3 regions of the Cupriavidus necator N-1 genome follow, and region 1 is predicted to be linked to each of the others. Evidence: riboswitches for the same ligand, from Rfam matches in the RefSeq annotation. Region 1 holds a riboswitch; each other region holds the start of a gene.
What was found. A riboswitch is a leader RNA that binds a small molecule or an ion and turns the genes downstream of it on or off. The one in region 1 is predicted to bind glycine.
Positions count from the first base shown of each region.

Region 1 (2,265 bases):
CTCATGCGACTCGGTGTACTTGAGGTCAGCGGGGAAATTCATGGAGGTTCTCCGGATACAGATCTGTTTCTTGTTGGGTGATGCCTGCCCGGCAAGCGCCGGCAGGCGAGGGCGACCGTTGGTATGAGCCTCAGCTCACGAGTGCCTTGCCATTACGCACAAACGGCAGTTTAACCACAGTCGCGTTGAGTTTGCGGTCGCGGATCTCCACCTGCACGGTATCGCCCACGGCGACATCCTTCGGCAGGCGGGCAAAGGCGATGGACTGCGACAGCGACGGGCTGAAGGTGCCGCTGGTGATTTCACCGTCACCGGCCGGGGTGATCACTTTCTGGTGGGCGCGCAGGACGCCGCCTTTGTCACGCAGGATCAGCCCGAGGAATTGCTGGCGCGAACCGGCCGCGCCCAGTGCTGCCTTGCCGGTGAAATCGCGCTCGCTCTGCAGGTCCACCGTCCAGGCCAGGCCCGCATCCAGCGGCGAGGTGTTGATATCCATGTCCTGGCCGTACAGGTTCATGCCGGCTTCCAGGCGCAGGGTGTCGCGCGCGCCCAGGCCCGCCGGACGCACGCCGGCGGCGTTCAGCTTTTCCCAGACGGCGGCAACGTTTTCGGCCGGCACCACCAGCTCGAAGCCGTCTTCGCCGGTGTAGCCGGTGCGGGCCACCATGATCTCGCCGATGGCCGGGTCCTGGACCACGGCGGCGTTGAAGGGCTTGAGCGTGTCCGACGGCTGGGTCGAGGGGAAGGTGCTCCACACCGTGGTGCGGGCGTTGGGCCCCTGCACGGCGACGATGGCCAGAGGCTGCACGCCTGCAGGCGCAACATCTTCACGGCGCGGCGTGATGGTCACATCGCTGCCGGTGGCGGCATTGCGCGCGCGGATCCATTCGATGTCGCCCAGCGCGGTGCTGGCGTTGACGACCAGGCGGAAGCGGTCCTCGGCAAAGAAGTAGACGATCAGGTCGTCGATCACGCCGCCTTTCTCATCCAGCATGCAGGAGTAGAGCGCCTTGCCCGGGGTCTGCAGCTTGTCGACATTGTTGGCCAGCAGGCCGCGCAGGAAGCTGCGGGTATTGGCGCCGGTGAGGTCGACCACGCACATGTGCGACACGTCGAACATGCCGGCGTCGGTGCGCACGGCATTGTGTTCTTCGATCTGGGAGCCGTAGTTGACCGGCATGTCCCAGCCGCCGAAATCAACCATGCGGGCGCCGAGGGCGCGGTGGATGGCGTTGAGGGGCGTGGCCTGGAGCGTCATGGAATCCTCGGGGGCAATCTCGGTTGGCGAAAACAAAAAAGGGCCATCCGCCGCAACGCTCGCCGCGCCTGAATGTGGCGTAGCAATCCGCTGCGGCGGATGACCCCTCTGTCCTCGATACCTGAGAGATTACAAGGCGGATCCTGCCGGACCCCATCCTCGTGCGCCCCTTCGGTGGGCACGCTCGCCACGAATGGCGGGTGCCGCTCTCCAGAGTGCGGCATGCATCGTGTGCATATTGCATGCCGATCCGATCGGTCCGTGGTGCCTGAGAGTTTTCGGGTGATACCCCTTCGGCGGCGCAGGCGATGCGCGCTCTCCCGGTCGGATGCGCGCAATGTACGGGAGGCCCCGGCCTTTGTCAAACCGGCCAGGGAGCCTGCCGTACCTGTCGCTGCGGGTCTGGCTTACTTCTTCTTGTCGTCGGTGACAACGTTACCGATCACGCCGCCCACGGCCGCGCCACCCAGCGTACCCAGCGCACTGCCTTCGGTGAGGATGGCGCCGCCCACGGCACCCGCGCCCGCGCCAATGGCGGTATTACGCTGCTTCGGGGTCATGTCCGCGCAACCGGCAAAGGCCGCGACGGTCGCGCCGATCAGGGTCACCTTGGTCAAAGTCTGCAGGGTTTTCATTATTGGCTCCGGTGTGATGATTCAAGCATGTCACCCCCGCCGCGCAGGCCGGGGGACATATCAGTTAGAGCGTTGCGTTGCGCGATTGGCTCCGGCCTTTACGAAGTGTTACGCCAGTGACACAACCGGCCCTGTCAACGCGGTTTGCGCTGACTGACCTGCCGCGGCCAGCGTGTTAACATCGTCAGCTTTGCCGCCGAGCCCGTTTTTGGGGTGCCGGCGTGTCCCGCCTGGCCTTCCGCTGTTCCTGCTGATTTCCCCGCCTCCAACCGCATCCCTCGCATGACCCATGGCCTGAACCCCGCCCAATCTGAAGCCGTCCGCTACCTGGACGGCCCTTGCCTGGTGCTGGCCGGGGCGGGCTCCGGCAAG
Region 1 covers NC_015726.1:3,708,334-3,710,598, reverse strand. Annotated here, with positions in the region: gene gcvH (glycine cleavage system protein GcvH) at 1-42, opposite strand, end outside; gene gcvT (glycine cleavage system aminomethyltransferase GcvT) at 131-1,258, opposite strand; glycine riboswitch at 1,357-1,482, opposite strand; glycine riboswitch at 1,504-1,591, opposite strand; gene CNE_RS17445 (glycine zipper 2TM domain-containing protein) at 1,666-1,893, opposite strand; gene CNE_RS17440 (UvrD-helicase domain-containing protein) at 2,176-2,265, shown strand, end outside.

Region 2 (2,265 bases), on a different replicon from region 1:
CGCGGCAGCATATCCGGCATCATCGGCCGCAGCCCGGCCCAAGGCACCACGCTGCGCGTGCTGACGCCGGGGAAGCACTGCTGCACCCATTCCACCAGCGGGCGGATGCGGTCGGCGCGGATATCGCGGTTGTAGCCATTGAACTCGGCAGTGCCGGCCACGCGGAAGCGGTCGTCGCCCAGGCGGCTGGTGACCAGCTTGGTTTCGTCGTCGAGCAGGCTCACCACCGGTGCCGCGGCGCGGCTGGCTTCGTCGGTCAGGTTGACCGTGATCGAATAGCCCTTGACCGGATAGATGTTGACGCGGTCGCCCAGCCCCGCGGCCAGTGCGCGGCTGGCGGTGCCGGCGCAGATCACGGCGCCGTCGAAGGTGGAGCTGGCCGTGTCGGCGCCGTCCTGAACGGTCACGGTGGCGCGCCTGCCGTCGGTCTTCACCGCCCGCACGTCCTGGCCGTACAGGCAGCGCACGCCTAGCCGATCGATGGCCGCGGCCAGGCCGCTGGTGAACTTGTGGATGTCGCCGGTGGAATCGCTCTCGGTGAAATAGCCGCCATAGTAGGACCCGGCCAGCGTCGGCTCGATCGCGCGCATCTCCTCGGGCGTCACGGCGCGGCGCTCCAGCCCGCCCTGCGCCAGCAGCGCTGAGACCCGGCCGGCATGGTCGAAGCCGGCCTTGTCGCGGTAGATATGGAGGATGCCTTCCTTCTTCAGGTCGAAATCGATGCCTTCCTGCGCCGCCCAGTCGAACAGGTGCTCACGCGCGGCGATGGCCAGGCGCGCGGTCTCGATGGTGTTACGGCGGTAGTGGGGGATCGCGGCGATGAACTCGGCGAACCAGGACAGCTTGTGCCAGCTGGGCCGGGGATTGAGTAGCAGCGGGGCGTCGTTGCGCAGCATCCATTTCATGCCCTTGACGATGGTCGACCAGTGGGTCCAGACCTCGGCGTTGGAGGCCGACAACTGGCCGCCGTTGGCGAACGAGGTCTCCATGGCGGCATAGCGGTGCCGCTCGAACAGCGTGACGGAGAATCCGCGCCGGGCCAGCGCGTAGGCCGTGGTGACACCCGTGATGCCACCGCCGATGACAGCGATTGATTTCATGATCTGCAGGTTCCAGGAACGTCGATGGTGGGAGCCCGGACGCAATATGCGTGGCGGACGCCCCCTCTGTTCTGGACCTGAGAGATTCACGACACCCGGCCGCCAGGGCGGGGTACGCTTGCTCCTTCGGTATGCCGGCGGACGATAGCGTCCGGCATTCTTCAGAGTGCACTGACTGGTGATGCCGGTCCTTTTGCCTGAGAGTTTCCGGGGCGGTTGCTCCTTCGGCGCTGTGCGCGGCGGGCGCCGCGATAGTCTCTCCCTGCATCACATTGGCTTGACGCCAATCAGGGCAATGTAGTGACAAGGTCCGACGTTGGATATGCGGGTTAACACTTAGGCGGCCTGCCGCCCGCGTCGCTATGTCGCATCGGCCTGCGTCCCCATGCCCCATAAAATGTCAGCGCTCGCTCTCGGGGAGAAGCGCCGTATGCTGCGCTCAGGTGGAGTGAGCCAAAAAAAAAGACGACAACAAGGCTTTCCAGTGAAGAAAAATCGCATTGCACTGGCCGTTTCGGCGGTACTGATGGGCCCCGCCGTCGCCGCCGCCCAGGTGGTGGACGCGCTCGAGCCGCTGCAGGAGGTGGTGGTCTCGGCCAAGTCGGAGCGCGGCGAGACGCCGGCCATACCGCCCAACACGCCCTCGCCGGCCTACGGCATCAGCAGCCGCCGCATGGCCGACTTCAATGTGGTGAACACGGAAGACGCCCTCAAATACGCGCCCAACCTCGCCGTACGCAAGCGCTTCATCGGCGATATGAACTCGATCATCTCGGTGCGCAGCACCAGTTCGCGCCAGTCGGCGCGGGGGCTGGTCTATGCGGACGGCCTGCTGCTGTCCAACCTGCTGGGATCGGACTTCAGCTTCCCGCCGCGCTGGTCGCTGGTCAACAGCGCTGAGATCGAGCGCATGGATGTGCTGTACGGCCCGTATTCGGCGCTGTATCCCGGCAACTCGCTGGGTGCGACGGTGCTGATCACCACGCGCACGCCGGAGAAGTTCGAGGGCGATGCCAGCGTGCAGCTGTTCACGCAGCGCTTCAGCCTGTACGGCACGCACGACAACTTCAACGGGGTCCACGCCAACGCCTATGTGGGCGACCGCGTCGGCCCGTTCTCGTGGCTGGTCAGCGTGGACCGGCAGGACAGCAAGAGCCAGCCGCTG
Region 2 covers NC_015723.1:482,250-484,514, forward strand. Annotated here, with positions in the region: gene CNE_RS20315 (D-amino acid dehydrogenase) at 1-1,100, opposite strand, end outside; glycine riboswitch at 1,157-1,275, opposite strand; glycine riboswitch at 1,276-1,374, opposite strand; gene CNE_RS20320 (TonB-dependent receptor) at 1,531-2,265, shown strand, end outside.
Region 2: linked by a shared signal. The riboswitch ahead of CNE_RS20315 (D-amino acid dehydrogenase) and the one ahead of gcvT (glycine cleavage system aminomethyltransferase GcvT) in region 1 are both predicted to bind glycine.

Region 3 (2,265 bases), on a different replicon from region 1:
TTGCCGCAGATAAAGGGGGCACGCTCGCAGCACCTCTGCTAGCTCAGTTCCTTGGGGGTGGGGCAAACTCATTCGCTGGCAATCTCTTCCTCGGGTGGGTGGCGGCTGTCGCCTTTGCAACGATTGTCGCCGTGGTGGCAGGGCTTACGCTTGCCGCAGCCTCCGCCCTTGCCCATGACATCTACGTCGGGGCAATCCGTCGTGGTGAGGTATCCGAACGAGAGCAAGTGATCGCAGCCAAGGCCGCCGCCGCAATCGTTGGTGTCGTGGCAATTGTTCTGAGCATTCAGGCAAAGGGCCAGAACGTTGCGCATCTTTCAAGTCTGGCGTATGCCGTTGCGGCTTCCGCCAATCTCCCAGCGTTGTTGCTTACCCTGTACTGGCGTCGGTGTAGCACTGTCGGTGTTTGCGTCGGCGTCGTCGGGGGGACACTTGCAGCAGTCCTGCTTGTGCTGGTGTCGCCCAATATGCAGTATCCCTTGCTCGAGAGAGCGCAGGCTGAACGAACGCAAGCCACCGCCGCCAGGAAGATCGAGAACCTGACGGTAAAGATGGCGGCATCGACCGGAGCCGGCCGTGATGAGCTTGGGGCTGAACTATCAAAGGCGCGCGCCGCCATCGCGAGCGCACAATCGACCATCGATGCGCTCCGCGATCGTCGGACAAGCTTGATTGGGCTCGAGGTGCCCCTATTCCCCTTGCGTAATCCGGCGCTCGTCACCGTTCCATTTGGCTTCATGTTGGTGTTCCTCTTTTCGGTACTCTTCCCGGATCCGCGTGCTCAATCGATCTGGACAAGAATGGTGGCCCAGCGAGAAACCGGCGCCAACGCAGCAGCAGCCATTTCGCACTAAGCATTGCGAAGTACGGAAACGCTCGATACAGCTGGCTAAGGCCAATCGATAATTTACGGCCTTAGATCTGATCGGTCGGCATGTTGGTGAAGTATGGACAGATACAGCTTTCAACGTGGTGTCGACCGATACAAGGAGCGTGAGATTACTTGTCAAAAACCAGGAGTCATGACCGACACCAATCGGATATGCTGAACAAGCAGCACGCAAAAGTGGCCATTAGTTGTTGATGGCCACGATACGACGCAGGAGAGACTGGGCAGGACACGTGCCCAGCGCCGACGGAGCAACCACCCCGGAAACTCTCAGGCAAAAGGACTGTGACGTCTACTGCAAATCTGGAGAGTGGCATGCCAGGCATGCCCACCGAAGGGGATGGCGCCGGCACCGTTGGCGCCTAAGCTCTCAGGTCCCGAGACAGATGGGGTGAACGGCCGGATCGTCCGGTCACGAATTTACTTCACAGGGACTGCCATGACGCATATTGTTATCGTCGGCGCCGGTATTTCCGGCGTCACTACCGCTTATACGCTCTCGAGACTTGGCTACCAGGTCACGGTCGTCGACCGCCAATTGTATCCGGCGATGGAAACGTCGTTCGCCAATGGTGGCCAGCTTTCCGCCAGCAATGCCGAAGTCTGGAACAGCTCTGGCACGCTGCTCAAAGGTATCAAATGGATGCTGCAGAAAGATGCCCCGCTGTTGCTCAATCCCAAGCCATCGTGGCATAAATACTCGTGGCTCGGAGAATTCGTCGCGAGCATCCCCCGCTACCGCCGCAACACGATCGAGACCACTCGGTTGGCCATCGAGGCACGCAAGTATCTGTTCGAGATGGCAGAGCGTGAGCAGATCGACTTTGACCTGCAGCATCGCGGCATCCTGCACATCTATCACGACAAAGCGAGCTTTGCGGCCGCAGGCAGGACCAACACTCTCCTCGTTGCCGGAGGACTTGAGCGTCATGCTGTGAGTCCGGAGGAAATCAAGACGATCGAACCAACGCTGCAAGGCCAGTACTACGGCGGCTACTTCACCGCGTCAGACGCCACCGGCGATATTCACAAGTTCACGCGCGGCCTCGCGCAGGCCTGTCATAAATACGATGTGTGCTTCCTGCATGGGGTGGACGTGCAGGCCGTCGAGATGACCGAACAAGGCGTTCGCCTCCTGTTGCAGACAACACTGGACGATAAGCTCTCGACCACGCGCGCTGACGTTGGGACGGAACTCGTCGCCGACGCGCTGGTTGTCTGCGCCGGTGTCGGGAGCCGCCATATCGCGCAAATGGTGGGGGATCGCATCAATGTGTATCCGGTCAAGGGCTATTCGATCACCGTGCATTTGGACGACGAAGCCAGTGTGCAAGGTGCGCCGTGGGTCAGCCTGCTGGATGAGAGCGCGAAGATCG
Region 3 covers NC_015727.1:675,920-678,184, forward strand. Annotated here, with positions in the region: gene CNE_RS33110 (solute symporter family protein) at 1-854, shown strand, start outside; glycine riboswitch at 1,091-1,185, shown strand; gene CNE_RS33115 (D-amino acid dehydrogenase) at 1,230-2,265, shown strand, end outside.
Region 3: linked by a shared signal. The riboswitch ahead of CNE_RS33115 (D-amino acid dehydrogenase) and the one ahead of gcvT (glycine cleavage system aminomethyltransferase GcvT) in region 1 are both predicted to bind glycine.